One region of the Paenibacillus sp. R14(2021) genome, then DNA from elsewhere that is predicted to be linked to it. Evidence: a T-box and tRNA genes for the amino acid it is inferred to sense, from the RefSeq annotation. Region 1 holds a T-box; the other holds one or more tRNA genes.

Region 1 (9,968 bases):
ACGATCTTGATAGAAACGCTGATAACAAGCGCCGTAAGAATGCTGATCATGAAATTAAAATAGCGTGTTGGCAGGCCGCTGACCGCAGCCGCATCTTCGTCGAACGTAAGCAGAAATAATTCCTTCGCATGTAAGCCGACTGCGAGCAGAACAACAGCCGTTACGATGCCGATGAGCAGCAAGTCGATGTCGTCGAGCGTATAAATACTGCCGAATAAATACTCGCTGACGTTCACGTTAAAGCCCTTCCCCATCGAGAACAACAGCGATGCCAGCGCAACACCGCCAGACATTATGATCGCAATGGACAGCTCCGCGTAGGTCTTGTATGCTTTGCGCAGCTTCTCGATGGCAAAGGTCGCCGCAATGGCGAACACCAGCCCCACAGCGACCGGATAAACCCCGATCAAGAAGCCGAGTGCCACGCCTGCGATCGAGACGTGAGATAACGTATCACCGATCATCGAAAGCCGCCGAAGCACGAGAAACAGCCCCATGAGCGGTGCCGTAATGCCGATAAGAACGCCGCCGATGAGCGCCCTCTGAAAAAATTCACTCGTTAGGATATCCAACCGTTATACGCCTACTTTCCCTCTCTCCATGGAATGACGCAGCTCGCGAAGACTATGCGTCAAATTCGTTTCCACACAATCCTCCAGATCATGGGAATGCTTGACATAAAGCTTTATTTTGCCAAAGGTCTGCTGCGGTTCCTGGCCCAAGTACGATCGAATCATGTCCATATCATGCGACACCATAAGAAACGTGATGTTGTGATGCTGATGCATATGGCGGATCAGATGGAAGAATCCTTCCTGCGTCTCGGCATCGATCCCGACCGTCGGCTCATCCAAAATCAGCAGCGCCGGATTATTAATGAGCGCACGCGCTAGAAAGGCCCGCTGCTGCTGGCCGCCGGAGAGCTGCCCGATCCGCTTGTCGGCTAAATCTTCAATTTTCATCGCGTGCAGCGCTTCCTCGCATTTCTGGGCATCCCCTTTGGAGACGCGTTTGAACAGCTTGCTGCGGTTGTACAGCCCGGATAGCACAACTTCGCGTACAGTCGCCGGGAACAACGGGTTAAAGGAATTTTTCTGCGGCACATACCCGATGCGGTCCCAGTCGCGGAATTGCTGAATCGGTTCGCCGAATAGCTTGATCGAACCGCTCGTCGGCTTCAGCAAGCCTACGATCATGCGCATCAGCGTCGTCTTGCCGGCGCCGTTCGAACCGATGACACCGACGAAATCCCGTTCGTGTACGGTGAAATGAACATGATCGATGACGGGCTTCTGCTCGTAAGCGAACGAAATGTCATCCAGCTCGATAATAGGCCGGTGGCACATAAATCCGGATTGCTGCTTGCTGGTCATAGTTATCACTCCTGAACTTGCACGTGCTTTCTATTGTAAAGCCTTCACTAGATTTTGCAAATTGACCCGCATCAGCGTGAAGTAGTCTTCCCCTTTGGCAGCCTGCTGCGGCGTCAATCCTTCCATTGGATTGAGCACCATCGTTGTCACGTGCGCTTCTCTAGCCAAGGTTTTTGCCATTTCATCCGAGACCAGCTCTTCAAAAAAGATCGTTTTGATGCCGTTATCCTTCACGAACTTAGCAATCCGCAGCAAATCCTGCGCTTTCGGCTCGGCATCCGGCGACAACCCCATTATAGCCACTTGCTTCAAGCCATAATCACGCGCCAAGTAAGCAAAGGCTTGGTGGGATGTGACAATATCCTTATGCGGAGCGGCGGTGAGCGCTTGCTCGTAATCCTTATCCAGCTCCGCCAGCTTCCCATGAAGAACCGCGTAATTCGTATCATACTGGGCTTTGTGCGCGGGATCTGCTTGATCGAAATTCCGCAGCACGGTGTCCGCCATAATGAGCATCGACTTCGGACTGACCCAGGTATGCGGATCGACGTGCTTGCTGCTTACGGCCTCTTCTTCTTCAGGATTGCCGGAAATCTTCGCAATGCCTTCGCTCGCTTCAACCGTCACGAGCTTCGAGCTGCTTGGCAGCCCTTCGAGAAAATCGCCGACCCAGCCTTCGAGTCCCGCGCCGTTATAGAGAAAAAGCTCTGCCTTGGAGGCTGTTTCCAAATCACGGCTCTTCGGACTCCAGTCATGCGGCTCAACGCCAGCAGGAATCATATTAATCACATTGGCAACACTGCCGCCGATTTGCTGCGCGATAAAGTAGAGCGGATAAAAGCTGGTCACGACATTCATTTTGCCTTCGACCAGCTTGCCTTGGTTCGAAGATCCGCAGCCGGAAAGCATGACTGCCGCTAGCAGAAGCACGGCTGCCGGAACTGCAAAACGCCTCGTGTTATTTCTGAACATGATTGCACCTCAATCTCCCGACCATAATCGTAAACATTACTATTACGATTATATAGAGGCGCCTATGACCTGTCAACAAGCAACCGCCGGAGCAGGATGCTCCGGCGGTTAAAGGTTTAATCTTATTTCACAATTGCGCCATTCGGCATACCATCAGGCACTGCAGCAAGTGTCAATTGATCACCGTGCGATGCAGCGAGAATCATGCCTTGCGACATTTCGCCGCGGAGCTTCACGGGCTTCAAATTCACGACACAGATTACTTTGTGTCCAACAAGCTGCTCCGGTGTGTAGAACTTCGCGATACCAGAGACGACCTGACGCTTCTCGAAGCCAAGATCAAGCTGCAGCTTCAGCAGCTTATCCGCTTTCGGGATTGGTTCCGCCGCAAGTACCTGCGCAACGCGAAGCTCCACTTTGGCGAAATCGTCGATGCCGATTTCTTCTTTGCCGTCCGGCGTTGCAGCGGGCTCGGCAACGGCAGTCGACGATTCGGCTGGAGCAGCCGCAGCCGGCTCTGCCTCTGCCGGTGACGTTCCGCCCCCCATGGATACCGCGATATACGCCGTCTCTTCCGCAACGTCAAGACGAGGGAAGATTGGATCGCCCTTGGCAACTCGCGTGCCGCCAGGCAGACGGCCGAACTGCTTCGTGCTGTCCCACGCCGTCAGCCCGCCTTCCTCGATTCCCAGCTGCGCACGGATTTTGAGCGGCGCATTGGTCAGGAAAGGCTGCAGCAGAATGGAAATGATCCGAAGCGATTCCGCCAAATGGTGCATGACGGAAGCCAGCTCGCCGCGCTTCTCTTCGCTTTTCGCCAGCGTCCACGGCTGCGTCTCATCGATATATTTATTCGTTCTGCTGACAAGCTGCCAGATCGCCGTCAGCGCCACCGAGAACTCCATTCGCTCCATCGCTGCTTCGACCTGTTCGGCCGTGCCGACCGCAAGGGTCGAAAGCGTCTTGTCGAATGCGGTCACTTCGCCGTCGTATGCCGGCACGTCGCCCGTAAAATATTTGTCGATCATGGCAACCGTACGGTTAAGCAAATTGCCGAGATCGTTGGCGAGATCGAAATTGATACGCTCCACGAAGTTCTCCGGCGTGAAGGTGCCGTCAGCGCCAAACGGTACTTCGCGCAGCAGATAGTAACGAAGCGAATCCAAGCCGTAGCGATCGATCAGGGTTACAGGATCCACGACATTGCCTTTGGACTTCGACATTTTGCCGTCCTTCATCAAGAGCCAGCCGTGCGCGAACACTTTCTTCGGCAGCGGCAGTCCAAGCGCCATCAGCATGATCGGCCAATAGATCGTATGGAAACGTACGATTTCCTTGCCCACGAGATGAACGTCCGCCGGCCAGAATTGATCGTAGCGGCTGCTGTCCAAGGAACCGTAGCCAAGCGCAGTAATATAATTGGACAGCGCGTCGATCCAGACATAGACCACATGCTTCGGATCGCCCTTGACCTTGATGCCCCAGTCGAACGTCGTACGGGACACGGCCAAATCTTCCAGACCCGGCTTAATAAAATTGTTGATCATCTCGTTCTTACGGGATTCCGGCTGAATAAATTCCGGGTTCTCCTCGTAGAATTGCAGCAGCCGATCCGCATACTTGCTCATCCGGAAGAAGTAGCTCTCTTCCTTCACCAGCTCAACGGGGCGTCCGCAGTCCGGACAATTGCCGTTAACGAGCTGACGCTCCAGGAAGAACGATTCGCAAGGCGTGCAATACAAGCCTTCATAATTGCCTTTATAGATGTCGCCCTGCTGCAGCAGCTGGTCGAAGATGGCCTCGACGACGGATTTGTGACGTTCTTCTGTCGTCCGAATGAAGTCATCGTTCGAGATATCGAGCTTCTTCCACAGGTCCTTGATCGACACGACGATATCGTCGACGAACTGCTGCGGCGTCTTGCCCTTCTCCTGCGCCTTGCGCTCGATCTTCTGGCCGTGCTCGTCCGTGCCGGTCAAATACCAGACATCGTATCCGCGAAGCCGCTTATAGCGCGCCATGGCGTCTCCCGCAACGGTCGTGTAGGCATGGCCGATATGCAGCTTGTCGCTTGGATAGTAGATCGGCGTCGTAATGTAAAAGGAGGGTTTCGTTTGACTCATCGTGAACACTTCGCTTTCCTATAGGATGGTTTCGCGCAACAAACGGCTTAGCATACAAAAAAAGCCCTCATCCTCTATGGGACGAAAGCTTGTCGCTTACGCGGTACCACCCAAATTCCTCTCTCCCGTCCCGCACCTGCAGAAACTACTGCCAAGCCGATATGAAGAAAGCTTCATTAGACTCATCCCTCTGCGGATGAGCGCAGACCGTTAACGAGGTCAATCGCCGCAAGCTTACATCAGGTTTATCGCCTGCTGCTTGAGAGCGGTTCTCCGAGACCATTTTCCACAAGCTGCGCCTTGCCGGTTTCCAGCTACCCCGGCTCTCTGGTAAGGGCATTACTTCTGTACTTATCTCTTCATCGAAATCAGATATAAGGTCATTCAACCTCTTGCTGAAACTATACCGAATCATCCGCAGCACTGTCAAGGGCGGCATCTGCCCGGCGCGCGAGCTCATCGCGGGTCGGAGGCACAAAATCGATTCCTCCAGGATGAAAGGGATGACATCGGCAGATTCTTCTTACGGCGAGCCAGCTGCCGCGAACCGGTCCATGCTTGTCGATTGCCTCAAGTGCGTATGCGGAGCAGCTGGGGTAGAAACGGCATGTCGGCGGTTTGATCGGAGATATGAAGCGCCTGTATACATGTATCGGTGCTTTAAGAAAAGTCCGCATATCCGAGTTCTCCTTCATTATATTGCATTTCATCGAGAAGTCGAAGTTCATAGGATTACCTTTATCATGACGTAATTTAACGTTCGCGTCAATTTTTCGTAACCCTTGGAATTCACGTCATGTGTTTGTCGTAAATTTGAAGTTTTATTGTCACAGATACGTATTATTCCGTACTTTTATTTGTGTTACCGTATACATGTGTCGCATAATTAGAGCATTGAAAACTCTAAACGAACGACATGAACAATAATCTATTATCTCTAATAGGAGGAATTCATCCATGATTCGCGTTGGTATGCTCAGCTATTGGCATGTACATGCTTGGGATTACACGAAACAAGTGCAAGAAAATCCAAACACCGAGGTTGCCGCTGTTTGGGACGAGATTCCGGCACGCGGCCAAGAAGCCGCAGCCAAATTGGGCGTTCCTTTCATCGCTGACCTGGACGAGCTGCTTGCCCGCACGGATATCGATGCGGTCGTTGTCGATGCGCCATCGAATATTCACCGCGATGTCATGGTGAAGGCTGCTCGCGCCGGCAAGCATATTTTCACGGAGAAGGTTATTGCCCCTACGCTTCGTGAAGTGAACGAAATTCTCGCAGCCGTTCGCGAAGCGAAGGTTAAACTGACGGTTTCCCTGCCGCGTCTGAACGATAAATACACGCTGGCCGCGCAAGAAGTGCTGAGCAAAGGCCTGCTTGGTCAATTGACGCAAGCGCGCGTACGCCTCTCTCATAACGGCGCAACTGCCGACTGGCTTCCGAAGCATTTCTATAACCTCGAGCAAACAGGCGGCGGCGCGCTGATCGATCTCGGTTGCCATCCCATGTACCTGACTCGCTTGTTCCTCGGCCTGCCGCAAAGCGTGAGCGCTGCTTTCGGTTACGTTACCGGCAAAGAAGTGGAAGACAACGCAGTTGCGACGCTTCACTATGATAATGGCGCGATCGGTATCGTCGAAGCTGGCTTCGTAAATGCACATTCCCCGTTCTGCGTGGAGATTCACGGCACGGAAGGTACGCTGCTGTACGGCTTGCCGGATGAGGTCGTTCGTGTGAAAAGCAACAAGCTGGAAGCGCAGGAGTGGGTTACGATCGAACAGCCGGCAAATGCAATCTCCGCTTTTGATCAATGGGTCGGCCACGTATTGAACAACACGGAAGCGACTGAAAACGTCGGCCTTGCCGTCGATCTGACGAAGCTGATGGAAGCTGCAACGATTGCCAATGCCGAGAAACGCGTCGTTTCCCTGTCCGAACTGAGCAACTAATTCACGTCACAACGATTCCCTGTCCGCAGGAGAAGAAAGGGTGGTACTGTCATGGCAAAACCATTTGCTTATTCGCCGATGGCTGAGCGGAACGATGCGATCGACCGGCTGGATATCCAGTTTCGCTGGGGCGGCTACGGGTTTCGTGTCCTACGCTGCCACCTGACTTCTTTTTCCCCCGGCAAGATCGTCCGTTTTCACAAGCATTCGGAGTATGAGTTTCATTTCATTCCGCGCGGCAAAGGCACCGTCATTATGGAGGATACGGTTTATCCGCTCCATGAAGGACTCTTCTACTTGACCGGTCCAAACGTCATTCATCAGCAGGAAGCGGATGCGCGCGAAGCGATGGATGAGCTCTGTCTGCACATTGATATCGTCCCGATCAAGGATACCGATCCAGACGAGAATTGGGGAGACCCATGGGAGCGGCATGAAGCGGAATCCTGCATGAAAGCGCTTGACTCTCTGCCCTTGAAGCCTCATGTCGACCAATACAACGCCATGAACTGGTTTCTGACGGCTTACCGCGCCTGGAATGAAGGACAGCCTGGCGCATTCTCGACGATCAAGCAAGCCATTATTCAAATTCTGCTTCGTTCCGCGAGAATGTCCGCCATTCCAAGCCTTACTTTCGAACCGCCTTCCAGAAACATGAACGAGCACCGGTTTCGCATCGCTTCCCAGTTTATCCATGACAATTACGCGCAGCCATTGACGCTGCAAGAGGTAGCCGAACGGATCCCGATCAGCGCAAGGCAGCTGCAGCGTGTGTTCAAGGAGCAGGGCGAGGAATCCTTTACTGCTTATTTGGAAAATTACCGGTTGTCGCAGATTTGTTCCGCCATCGTAGAAGGCAATCGACCGATTGAACAAATCGCGCTCGAGCACGGCTTTGCCAGCAGCAATTATTTGTATTACGTCTTTAAGAAGCGATTCAACATGACACCCAAACAATTCCGCAAACAGCACACTTCGGTGAGTGAGGCATCCACACCCGCCGAAATCGATAAAGGAGAGCTGTAAACTAATGAGCAAACCCCCTATTCGAATCGGAATCATCGGCAGCGGAGGCATCGCGCATGCGCATGTCCGGCAATACAAACAACTTCCAAATGTAGAAATTGTCGCTGTAGCCGACGTCATTCCGGGCAAGGCGAAGCAATTTGTGGATTCGCTTGAATTAACGAACGCGCAAGCTTTCGACGATCACCGCAGTATGCTGGATCTGGAGTTTGAAGGCGTCAGCATCTGTACGCCTAACGTCTCCCATCACTCGACTACGGTAGATGCGCTGCGGGCAGGCAAGCAGGTACTGCTGGAGAAGCCGATGTCGGTAACCCTAGCGGAAGCCGTCGATATGGTGCAAGTATCCAAGTCGACCGGCAATATGCTGACAATCGGCTTCCAGCCGCGCTATGACCCCAACATGAAGCTTGTGCAGGATATCGTTCAATCCGGTAAGCTCGGCAACATCTATTATGTTGAAACCGGCGGAGGCCGCAGACGCGGCATGCCGGGCGGCACCTTCATCAGCAAGGCGCTTGCCGGAGCCGGCGCTATGGCCGATATCGGCTGCTATTCGCTCGATATGGCATTGAACGCGCTCGGCTATCCGCGCCCGCTGACGGTTTCTGCGTATACATCCAACCATTTCGGAACGAATCCGATCCACCACCCGGAAGCGAGCAAATTCGAAGTCGAGGATTTTGGCGTTGCGCTCGTTCGCTTCGAGAATGATCTGGTGCTTCAATTCAAAATTTCATGGGCGATGCATATGGATTCCCTCGGCTCCACGATGTTCCTCGGCTCGGAGGCAGGACTGAAGGTTAACCCGTTCGGCACAGGCAATTGGTCAGGCGTATGGGACGGCAAGGTCGGCAATATGACGTTATTCCATGATTTCATGGGTCAGCCGACATCAACCCCCGTACCGGTCATCGAGCACAGCAAAGACCTGTTCTTCGAAAAGGTGCGCGACTTTGTTGATGCTGTCAGCGAAGGCCGCCCGGCTCCGATTCCAGGCGAGCAAATTATGATCCAGCAAGCGATTATCGACGGCGTTCTCCGCTCTGCAGAACTTCGCCGCGAAGTTTCGATCGAGTTGCCCTACTAATCATCACAAGCCCAAGAGGCCATCAATCAGCAAAGCGCTGATTGATGGCCTCTTGGCTTTCCCTAAGCTTGCGCTCCCCTGACTACCAGCGAACCTCCGGCAGCGGCAGGAACAACATCGCAACCGGCATGTTGCTGCCCGATGCGAGCGTAAACACGATATCGACTGACTCTTCGCTATCTCCTGTACGGTACAGGACTGCAGCCTGTGCATTGCTGGTCAGCGCCATATTGTTGGCCACTTGCACCACCTGGCCATTAATGACGAACGCCCCCGTATACAGCCCGCCTCGCGCATTTAACGCAATCAATGTCCGCGGTGCCACATGCGGCAGATGCATTTGGTACAGTACGCCAAAGTTGCCTGTATTGTACTGCAATTGGCCGGTCGTATCGTCAATGCCGTCCAAGTACTTATCAATCGTCTTGTCGCCGAGCATGACCCGCTGCGGCGTACTGCCAAGCGTATCTTCAATATCGATGGTACGGTCGGCGTTGTAGAACGTGCCTCTGACATGGATGCCGTCACGAGGCATAACCGTCAAATTCGGCAGCTCCGCGATGGCATTCTTATCCGCAGCCACGACCACGATTTGGAATTGCAGCTCCTGGTCGCTGAACACATCCGCGTAAGCACTGAGCACTTCATTCGGCTTCATCGGTGTTTTCGAAATTTCAGGCAAAATTTCAACCGTTTGATGAGGACGGACCGAGATCCACTTAGGCGTCGGATTGTTAATAAGCGACGTTAAATAACGAACCGTCGACAGCTTCCCTGTATTCGACACGTACGGATCCGGTCCGCCGATGCCCATGGAGCTCGTATTCAAGTTTACCGGCGTACCGTTGTTGTTGGTGGCAAGCAAGTACATGCGAACCGGATACCCGATTTTATTCAAATTATGGAACATGAAGCGAACTTGACCGGTCAGCTGCGCTTCATAGGCGATGCCTTCCTGAAGCAGTGTTTCCGGGCTGTTGCTGCGTACCATCTGCGACGATTCCGGCTGGATCGAATATTGGTAAGCCGGCACGTTAAGCACGGAATTACCATCGATCGAGAAGACATTGCCGATGCCGGTTTTCAAGCGATAATACTCATCGCTCGTATACAGCACTTCGTTCGTCACCGTGACGGTTTTCGTAATCGTGGAGATGAGTCCATGACGGTCTTGGACTTCCAATGTTACGGTCTTCTCCCCTGCTTCGAAAAACACAGGCGCATTCCCGGTAAACGTGCTGCGAACGATCGCGTTCTCGTCATCCGTACTCAGATTCGTGTACAGAATATCTTCACCGATCCGGTACTGGCTCTTCTCTGTCTTGAAATCCGCTACAGGCGGCAGATTCGGCGGTTTAACGACCACCGTGACGGAATAGGGATCACTCCACGTACCGTTGCTGTCTTCCACCTGTCTTGAGACGACGTACGTTC
Region 2 (9,968 bases), 1.9 Mb from region 1:
CTGCACTTGCTCCCAGGTCAGCTTAGGAATGCCGATATGCCTTGGATTTCCGATCGTGTTTACAATAAGAAAATTCGTCGCAGGCACATGAAATTGCTTCAGCATCGGATACGTATCGGTGTAATACGATTCATAACCGTCGTCGAACGTCATCAGCACTGCATTATCGGGCACCTTCGCATCCTTCAAAATAAACTGTCTGTACTGCTCCATCGTAATCCAGTGAAAATTGTTTTGCTTCATTAGCAGCAGCTGCTGCTTAAACTTCTCTAGGGGAAGGGCCTTATCATCCATCGGCTTCACCGCGACTTCGTGGTACATTAGGACGATGACTTGATTTCGATAATAGATGCCAAGCGGCGTATTCCTGTAACCGCCATGCTGCGATTGTTTCCCGGGAGCCGCCGTTCTTCTGGTCGTTCCGCCGTTCCCGGTGACTACTGAGCTTTTAGACGAATGCGAAGACCATCTCATCCCGGTGACGTAACATCCTGTCAAGATGACCGCAAGTACAAACACAAGAGACATTACTGTAAGTTTGCGATTCATGTAGGTTCACCTACCCCTTGCGAATCTCTTGAATGGGATTTCCACCGACGAAGGCCCCGGGCTGAACATCCCGATGTACGACCGAACCGGCAGCGATCACAGCACCGTCACCGATGACAACGCCTGGCAGAATCGTTGTATTCGCGCCAATCATGACATTGGAGCCAATTTGCACTGCGCCAAGCCGGTATTCGCGAATCAAATATTCATGTGTAAGAATCGTAGTATTGTATCCAATGATAGAGTTATCGCCGACGGTAATTTTCTCTGGAAAGAACACATCCACCATCACCATCAGCGCAAACGCAGAATGGCGGCCAACCTTCATGCCGAGCACCCGCCGGTAAATCCAATTTTTTACGGGCAGGGACGGACAGTAGCGAGCCGTCTGAATGAATACAAAATTACGCACCGCCTTGAAGCGGCTTACCGTCCGGTAGACCTGCCAAAGCGCATTCGGCCCTTCCACAGGATAACGCTCCACATTTCTCAACGGAGTTCTACTCCAATCCCACGAGTGCGTACAACTCGCGCATGTCATGAATGATATGACGCGCACCGCTTTCCTTAAGCTTTGCTTCGCCTTTCAATGACCAAGCTACGCCAACGGAGACAGTGCCGGCGGCCTCGGCGGCTTGTATATCGACAATGCTGTCGCCGACCATTATTGCCTCGCCAGGCGCTATACCAAGTGCCTCCAGCGCTCGTTGAACCGGCTCGGGATGCGGCTTGGGCTGGACGACGTCGTCGATCGTCACGATAGCATCAGGCTCCACGTACTCATACAATCCGACAAAGTGCAGGCCTCGTTCTGTCGTTAACCGAATTTTGGTCGTTACGATTCCGATTTTGATGCCTGCTGCATGCAATCTTTCGAGCACTTCCTTTACGTACGGGAAAGCCGAAACATAGTCGTCATGCAGCCTCAGATTGACTTCCCGATAGGCTGCTACCAGATCGTCTACCTGCTCGCGTCCCGAGAACAGCTGCAGCTGCGCCGACAGCGGAAGACCCATGCTGGGAATGATATGCTCGCGGTTAAAATCAGCTGGCACAATGCCTTTCAGTGCGTCAAGAAACGATTGGATAATCAGTTCGTTCGTGTCCATAATCGTACCGTCTAAATCAAACAATATGGCCTTAATCTTTGCAGTCATCCTCTTTAGCTTGCTCCTTTATTTTACCGGCTCCCAAGTCCAAGGCCGGATCGTTTATTCAATCGTGCTCTTCTCAGCCGAAGCAGCTTGGTGCTTTTTCGTTTCAGCTCCTGCAGGGAGCCCTGTTTTGAAGTTTACGATCAGGTCGCTGTAACGTGTGGAAGCAGCTCCCGTTCGGCGGCGAATGATAATGAGCGCCACAGCGGCAATGACCAGCAGCACAGAGACCAGCTGGGAGACGCGAATATTACCCTCAGCCGGATTCAAGTATCCGTGCGTGAACACGACTGTCATCGGTGACCAGATCGCATCCATCACTTTAGCGGCCCAATCCGCACCTTGGAATGCCAAGCTGTCCGTCCGCAAACCTTCTACATAGAATCGGCCAATGGAATACCAGATGAAATACGCAAACAGCTGCTCCCCCGCGCGCAGGAATGGGCGGCGGCGAATAACAAGCAGAATAACAAGGCCTACCAAGTTCCACAGCGATTCATATAGGAATGTCGGATGGTGGAATACGCCTTCCACGTTCATCTGGTTGACGATCCAGTTCGGTAGATGGAGTGTATTGCGCAAGAAGCTTTCGTCCACCGGTCCGCCGTAAGCTTCTTGGTTAACGAAATTACCCCAGCGGCCAATCATTTGTCCTGCAATAAGGGACGGAGCGCAGATATCGGCAATCCGCCAAAAACTGTAGCCTTTATATCGGAAATAAATAATGCCGCACACAAACGCACCGACAAGCGCGCCATAAATGGCAATGCCGCCATTCCAAATTTTAAATACGTCCAAGAAATTATCCTTATACTCGTACCATTTGAACGAAACAAAATAAATCCGTGCTCCGATAATTGCCGAAGGTACCCCTAGCAGCAGCAAATCCATAAAAAAGTCCGGCGACAAACCAAAACGTTTACCTTCGCGAACGGCCAGCAGCAAACCGACAAGCGCCGCAGTTCCAAGAATAATGCCGTACCAATGCACACTAATGGGGCCAAGCGAAAAAGCAATCGGATTCAAACGAAGATCAAACATGCGTCAACGGCTCCTTCTCTCTTATATGCTTTACGGTACTTTTCATATTTCATGAAGCAGTTCAATCAAAATCATCCGAATCTTCCGCAATCGTTTCCGTCAGTTTGTTCGTAAATTGAAGGGCTGCATTATACCCCATCCGTTTAAGCCTGAAATTCATGGCCGCCACTTCAATAATGACGGCCAAATTTCGGCCGGGACGGACCGGGACCGTTACAATCGGGACGTCCGTGTCGATAATACGGGTTGTTTCTTCATCTAAGCCGAGACGGTCATACTGCTTATCCGCCTGCCAGTTTTCGAGCTTGATAACGACGCTGATTCGCTTATTGTTTCGAACGGCTCCAGCTCCGAATAACGTCATAACGTTGATAATGCCCAAGCCGCGAATCTCCAATAAATGACGAATTAATTCCGGCGCCGTACCGTGCAGCTGTCCGTCTGACGTTTGGCGGATTTCAACCGCATCGTCCGCAACCAGGCGGTGGCTGCGCTTCACCAGCTCAAGCGCGGTCTCGCTCTTACCGATGCCGCTGCCTCCTGTAATCAACATGCCCACGCCGTAGACGTCTACAAGAACGCCGTGGATCGTTGCGGAAGGAGCGAGCTTGCGTTCAAGGAAGTTCGTAATCCGGCTAAGGAAGATCGTCGTTGCCGAATTGCTGCGAAGCACCGGAATTTGGCGCGCATTCGACTGCTCCAACAGCTCCGATGGCGCTTCAAGTCCGCGCGTAATGATAAAACACGGCGTCTCTTCATCAAACAGCCGTTCAATTCTGTCAATGCGCTCCTGCTTGCTCAGCGTATCCATGAACGTAATTTCCGTCTTGCCGAGAATCTGAACCCGTTCCTTCGGATAGTAATCGAAATAACCGGCCATTTCGAGTCCTGGACGCGACAAGTCATCGAGTGTGATGCTCCGCTTCAGCCCATCTCCACCGCCAAGTATCTCAAGTTGGAATTGGCTTACCAGATCGGACACTTTTACTTTCTTAGCCACTGCTTGGCCTCCTCAAAATCGCGTCTGCTCTGCGTTAATAGGTGTTTCAAATATATCCAGTTGTATTCATCCTATAGGAAATAAGAACTGAAAGCAACGTCTCACAGGAGACATCATAACGGCCAAATATAGCTAACAACAAAAAACAACCGCCCGATTAGACCGGGCGGTTGTTTGCAGCAGCTACTATGCTTAATCTTAAGCTTCAAATACGTTCAGTTCGCTCTCTTTATCGAAAACATGAACTTTGTTCATGTCCAGAGCTAGCTTCACGTTCGTACCTTCTTTAACGCCAGAGCGGCCGTCAACACGAGCGATAACGGAATCTTTGCCCAGACCGTTCAGGTACAGGAACATTTCGTGACCCAGGTTCTCAGCAACTTCAACGTGAGCAGTCACGATCGTTTGCGGGGAAGCTTCGTGGAATACTGGCTCTTCGTGCAGATCTTCAGGACGGATACCCAAGATGATTTCTTTGCCGATCAGACCTTTTTCGCGAAGCTGTTGTGCTTTGCCGTCTGGAACAAGAACATCAATATTTGTTGCTTTGAAGCGAACTGCACCGCCAGCTTCAGCAAGCGTACCTGTGATAAAGTTCATCGAAGGTGCTCCGATAAAGCCTGCTACGAAGATGTTAACCGGGTGGTTGTACAATTCTTCAGGAGAAGCAGCTTGTTGGATGATACCGTCTTTCATAACGACGATACGGTCACCCATCGTCATAGCTTCGATTTGGTCATGCGTTACGTAGATAACAGTCGTTTCCAGACGTTTAGCGAGTTTGGAAATTTCCGCGCGCATTTGACCACGAAGTTTAGCATCCAAGTTGGAGAGCGGCTCATCCATCAAGAATACTTGCGGCTCACGAACGATTGCACGGCCAAGTGCAACACGTTGACGTTGACCACCGGACAATGCTTTAGGTTTACGGTCAAGCAAATGCTCGATATCTAGAATTTTAGCGGCTTCACGAACACGTTTGTCGATTTCCGCTTTTTTGAATTTACGAAGTTTAAGACCAAAAGCCATGTTTTGGTACACGTTCATGTGCGGGTACAGGGCGTAGGATTGGAATACCATCGCGATGTCACGATCTTTAGGGGCAACGTCATTAACAAGACGCTCGCCAATGAACAGTTTACCTTCGGAAATTTCTTCCAAGCCTGCGATCATACGAAGCGTTGTGGATTTACCGCAACCCGATGGACCAACGAGAACCAAGAACTCCTTGTCTTTAATGTCAAGGTTGAAATCTTTTACCGAAGCGAGATCAGTTCCCGCATATTTTTTGTAAACGTGCTCTAAGCGTACACCAGCCATTTGTATTTCCCCCTAACGAATGATTGTCTTTCATTACCCTTATCTTATCGCAGCGCTGTCCAAATGACTATGCACATACTTTACAAAAAAACTACGCCCTTTTCGTCACTTTATACAATAGTAAAATAATTTTGACAAGGACGGCGTCACGGAACTGCCGGACATCCAGTTCAGTCTCCTGTTTAAGCTTGTCCAGCCGGTAAAGAAGCGTATTGCGATGGATGTAAAGCTTCTTCGCGGTTTCGCTCACATTGCAGTCCAGCGCGAAGAAGGTTTCGAGCGTCGTCAATATTTCCGGGTCAAGAAAAGCGTCGGTTCGCTTCAACGCTTGTTCCACGAACTTAATGCGATGAACCTCTGGAATTGTATTTAATAACCGCTCCAAGTGCAGCAGCCATGGCAAATGAATATTGGACCCCAAATGAAAGGCTCTTCCCAGATGAACTGTTTCCCTTAAGATGGCTGTCGTGCTAACGATGGAGTTCGCCGGTGATATTGGATGTGATACAGCCAAATGGCATTCGCCTATCCACTCGCTTGAAAGCATTTCATGAAGACCGTGTGCCATTGAAGACAAGCTTTCTTCGACAGACTCTTCATCTTCCTCGTCACGCTCGCCGGATTGGGCATCATGTATAAGCGATGCCGGTCCGAGAATAAGCCATTCCTGCTCTTTGAGCGGAATAATAAGAACATCCTCAGATAAAAAGGTCCGAAGCAGCCTTTCCAACTCGTTATAGCTGGCACGCCCCGTTTCAGCTTGCTCACATACGAGAAGAAAAGGAACCATTGAGGTAAACAGTCTCCCTCGGGCAACCAATCGATCCGGAAGCAGCAGTTTCGGGTCGCTTACATCCAATTGCTCGTCGATCCATGCTCCAAGCTCTCTGGCGTATCGTTCCGATTCCGGAATTCCTTCATATGTTTTGCTTCGGCCCGCCAGCAAATGAGTAACCGCCCAGCCGATAAGAGCCAATTCCGTATCGCTTAGCTGCTTGCGTGCAATCTCCAATACTTCTACGCGCTCAGCATCATGATGGAGCGCAAACCATGTTACACCTTCATGTCCGCTGATATAATCACCAATTGTAATCGTATTCTTTTTTTGATTCAGCGGTATATTCAAGTTACGATGCTGCTCGCCGCTCAACATTGTCCAATCCTGCAAAGAGAGCTGATGCTCTCGGACCGAGCAATCCAGAACAGCTTGTAATTGCGAGATCCATTTTGCATCACTCATGGATTTGCCCCTATCCATCGGCGCAAAGTAAGCGCTTTTTAACCATATTGTAACATAGTAGGACGCATAATTCAGCTTAAGGCAAGGAGTAGGAGAATAGATAGCAACGAGAACAGCGCCGCGACCAAGTAGATAAATGACACCGTTTGGATCTGAGTGAGGCCCCAGCGCATTAAGACATGATGGGTATGCAGCTTGTCCGCGCGATGCAGTCCCTTGCCAGAGATAAGCCTGCGCAACATAACAACCGCTGTATCTAGAATAGGTACGCCTAAGGCCAGGAGCGGAACAGCTACCGTAACCAACGTAGCGCTCTTAAATGCGCCGTCCACTGCCGTGACTGCCAACGCATAGCCCAGAAACGCCGCACCGGCATCTCCCATGAAGATTCGTGCTGGGTAAAAATTATAAATGAGAAACGCAGCGCAAGCTCCTACCAAGATAACAGCAAGCAATGCCGTTGGATACTGATGCTTGAGCAGCGCAGCGACAAACAATGTTAATGAAGAGAGCGTCGATACGCCCGATGCCAAGCCATCCACGCCATCAATAAAATTAATCATATTGATCAGAGCAAACACCCAAACAATCGAGCTGACAATAGCTAGCCAGTAGGGGAAAATAATCATTCCGTTCAGGCTGGACAGCCCTTCGATACGTATTCCAAATAATAATGGGATAACAGCCGCAGCCAGGTATACGAGCACCCTCGGCCATACCGGAAACTCTTTGCCGCCGGCCTTTGCAGCATCATCCGCCAATCCGATTATGATTAGCATAAGGCCACCGAGACTTATGGTCAGACTTAGGGGCGTTGCGCCTTGAAAAATATATAACGTAATGACAATTCCGGCATATAGCGCAGCTCCGCCCATTAACGGCACAGGAGCGCGATGGATTTTCCGGGCAGAAGGCCGATCGACAAATCCAAACTGAATAGCAAATCTGCGTGAGATTGGGACAAGTAACACCACCATTAGAAAACAAATCAATGCAGATCCTGCATATATCATCCGTTGTGACCCCCTGAACAGCCTTTGTGTTCAGTTTGCCCGCCTGTCGTTCAATTACTCAATCGCATCAACAATTATCAACGACCCGTTTTACATACGGATCCTAGACAACAAAAAACCTCCAGGTCAACGACCTAGAGGTGAATATTTAATCAAATGGTGAGCCATGTAGGACTCGAACCTACGACACCCTGATTAAAAGTCAGGTGCTCTACCAACTGAGCTAATGGCTCTTGCATTAAGGGAATGGTGGAGGGCGATGGATTCGAACCACCGAACTCAGAGAGAGCAGATTTACAGTCTGCCGTGTTTAGCCACTTCACTAGCCCTCCACGAAAAAAACAGGCATCATCGCCTTGATAATAAATGGTGGCTCGGGACGGAATCGAACCGCCGACACGAGGATTTTCAGTCCTCTGCTCTACCGACTGAGCTACCGAGCCTTACATATAAATAAATGGCGGAGCCGACGGGATTCGAACCCGCGGTCTCCTGCGTGACAGGCAGGCATGTTGGGCCACTACACCACGGCTCCGCGCTTGTAAATATGGTGGAGGCTGACGGGATCGAACCGCCGACCCTCTGCTTGTAAGGCAGATGCTCTCCCAGCTGAGCTAAGCCTCCATATTAAGGTATGTGGTAGCGGCGAAGGGACTCGAACCCCCGACCCTCCGGGTATGAACCGAATGCTCTAGCCAGCTGAGCTACACCGCCACACAAATGCCTCATACATTGCTTGTCCATCACGACTGAGGCAGTCATAAAGGTCAGGTTTAAACGTCGCCAAACGTTTCTGTAAATTAGAAGCTCTGTCCGAACTTGTCGGTCATTACATCTCATTTACACCCTGAAAACTGGATACGAACCTTTGCGAAGGTCATTACTTAGCTGAACGAAGATGTTAACGTTGGTTTCCGAAGTGAACCCCTTAACAGGGTTCAATAGGATAAGCCCTCGACCGATTAGTATTCGTCAGCTACATGCATTGCTGCACTTCCACCTCGAACCTATCAACCTGGTCGTCTACCAGGGGTCTTACGAATTGGGAAATCTCATCTTGAGGGGGGCTTCACGCTTAGATGCTTTCAGCGCTTATCCCGTCCGCACTTGGCTACCCAGCGGTGCTCCTGGCGGAACAACTGGTACACCAGCGGTGCGTCCATCCCGGTCCTCTCGTACTAAGGACAGCTCCTCTCAAATTTCCTACGCCCACGACAGATAGGGACCGAACTGTCTCACGACGTTCTGAACCCAGCTCGCGTACCGCTTTAATGGGCGAACAGCCCAACCCTTGGGACCTACTTCAGCCCCAGGATGCGATGAGCCGACATCGAGGTGCCAAACCTCCCCGTCGATGTGGACTCTTGGGGGAGATAAGCCTGTTATCCCCAGGGTAGCTTTTATCCGTTGAGCGATGGCCCTTCCATTCGGTACCACCGGATCACTAAGCCCGACTTTCGTCCCTGCTCGACTTGTAGGTCTCGCAGTCAAGCTCCCTTATGCCTTTGCACGCTGCGAATGATTTCCAACCATTCTGAGGGAACCTTTGGGCGCCTCCGTTACATTTTAGGAGGCGACCGCCCCAGTCAAACTGCCCACCTGACACGGTCCCTGTACCGGATTACGGTACCAGGTTAGAACTCCGATACGATCAGGGTGGTATCCCAACGTTGCCTCCACCGAAGCTGGCGCTCCGGCTTCTTAGGCTCCCACCTATCCTGTACAGATCGTACCAAAGTCCAATATCAAGCTGCAGTAAAGCTCCATGGGGTCTTTCCGTCTTGTCGCGGGTAACCTGCATCTTCACAGGTATTAAAATTTCACCGGATCTCTCGTTGAGACAGCGCCCAAGTCGTTACGCCATTCGTGCGGGTCAGAATTTACCTGACAAGGAATTTCGCTACCTTAGGACCGTTATAGTTACGGCCGCCGTTTACTGGGGCTTCGGTTCATAGCTTCGCCTTGCGGCTAACCACTCCCCTTAACCTTCCAGCACCGGGCAGGCGTCAGCCCGTATACTTCGCCTTACGGCTTCGCACAGACCTGTGTTTTTGCTAAACAGTCGCTTGGGCCTTTTCACTGCGGCCCCCTCGGGCTATTCACCCTACCGAGGCACCCCTTCTCCCGAAGTTACGGGGTCATTTTGCCGAGTTCCTTAACGAGAGTTCTTCCGAGCGCCTTAGCATACTCTGCTCGACTACCTGTGTCGGTTTGCGGTACGGGCACCTTCACCTGGCTAGAGGCTTTTCTTGGCAGCCTGAACTCATGACCTTCGCTACTGCAATTTTCGCTCCCCATCACAGCCCAGCCTTATCGATGTGCGGATTTGCCTACACATCAGCCTCACTGCTTGGACGGGCATCCATCAGCCCGCGTCACTATCCTTCTGCGTCACCCCATTGCTCGTAACGGCTTACGGTGGTACAGGAATATCAACCTGTTGTCCTTCGACTACGCCTTTCGGCCTCGCCTTAGGTCCCGACTTACCCTGAGCGGACGAGCCTTCCTCAGGAAACCTTAGTCTTACGGCGGACAAGATTCTCACTTGTCTTTTCGTTACTCATACCGGCATTCTCACTTGAATGCGCTCCACCAGTCCTTACGGTCTGACTTCAACGTACATTCAACGCTCCCCTACCCCTGCAACATAA

The links. The T-box of region 1 lies ahead of metG (methionine--tRNA ligase). A T-box ahead of a tRNA ligase gene usually reads a tRNA of that ligase, here a tRNA-Met.
Region 2: it encodes a tRNA-Met, which carries the amino acid that the T-box ahead of metG (methionine--tRNA ligase) is inferred to sense. The anticodon was not compared.

What each region holds. Positions count from the first base shown of each region.
Region 1 is NZ_CP080269.1:150,525-160,492, reverse strand. Features, by position in the region: gene KXU80_RS00770 (metal ABC transporter permease) at 1-572, opposite strand, end outside; gene KXU80_RS00765 (metal ABC transporter ATP-binding protein) at 576-1,373, opposite strand; gene KXU80_RS00760 (metal ABC transporter substrate-binding protein) at 1,404-2,345, opposite strand; gene metG (methionine--tRNA ligase) at 2,468-4,468, opposite strand; T-box leader at 4,543-4,840, opposite strand; gene yidD (membrane protein insertion efficiency factor YidD) at 4,870-5,145, opposite strand; gene KXU80_RS00745 (Gfo/Idh/MocA family protein) at 5,426-6,418, shown strand; gene KXU80_RS00740 (AraC family transcriptional regulator) at 6,470-7,444, shown strand; gene KXU80_RS00735 (Gfo/Idh/MocA family protein) at 7,449-8,534, shown strand; gene KXU80_RS00730 (stalk domain-containing protein) at 8,617-9,968, opposite strand, start outside.
Region 2 is NZ_CP080269.1:4,265,725-4,275,692, reverse strand. Features, by position in the region: gene KXU80_RS19945 (polysaccharide deacetylase family protein) at 1-549, opposite strand, end outside; gene KXU80_RS19940 (acyltransferase) at 560-1,042, opposite strand; gene ppaX (pyrophosphatase PpaX) at 1,050-1,706, opposite strand; gene lgt (prolipoprotein diacylglyceryl transferase) at 1,761-2,744, opposite strand; gene hprK (HPr(Ser) kinase/phosphatase) at 2,806-3,744, opposite strand; gene KXU80_RS19920 (ABC transporter ATP-binding protein) at 3,943-5,064, opposite strand; gene KXU80_RS19915 (PucR family transcriptional regulator) at 5,156-6,304, opposite strand; gene KXU80_RS19910 (MraY family glycosyltransferase) at 6,376-7,317, opposite strand; tRNA gene KXU80_RS19905 (tRNA-Lys) at 7,475-7,550, opposite strand; tRNA gene KXU80_RS19900 (tRNA-Tyr) at 7,565-7,649, opposite strand; tRNA gene KXU80_RS19895 (tRNA-Phe) at 7,685-7,760, opposite strand; tRNA gene KXU80_RS19890 (tRNA-Asp) at 7,776-7,852, opposite strand; tRNA gene KXU80_RS19885 (tRNA-Val) at 7,866-7,941, opposite strand; tRNA gene KXU80_RS19880 (tRNA-Met) at 7,955-8,031, opposite strand; rRNA gene KXU80_RS19875 (23S ribosomal RNA) at 8,260-9,968, opposite strand, start outside.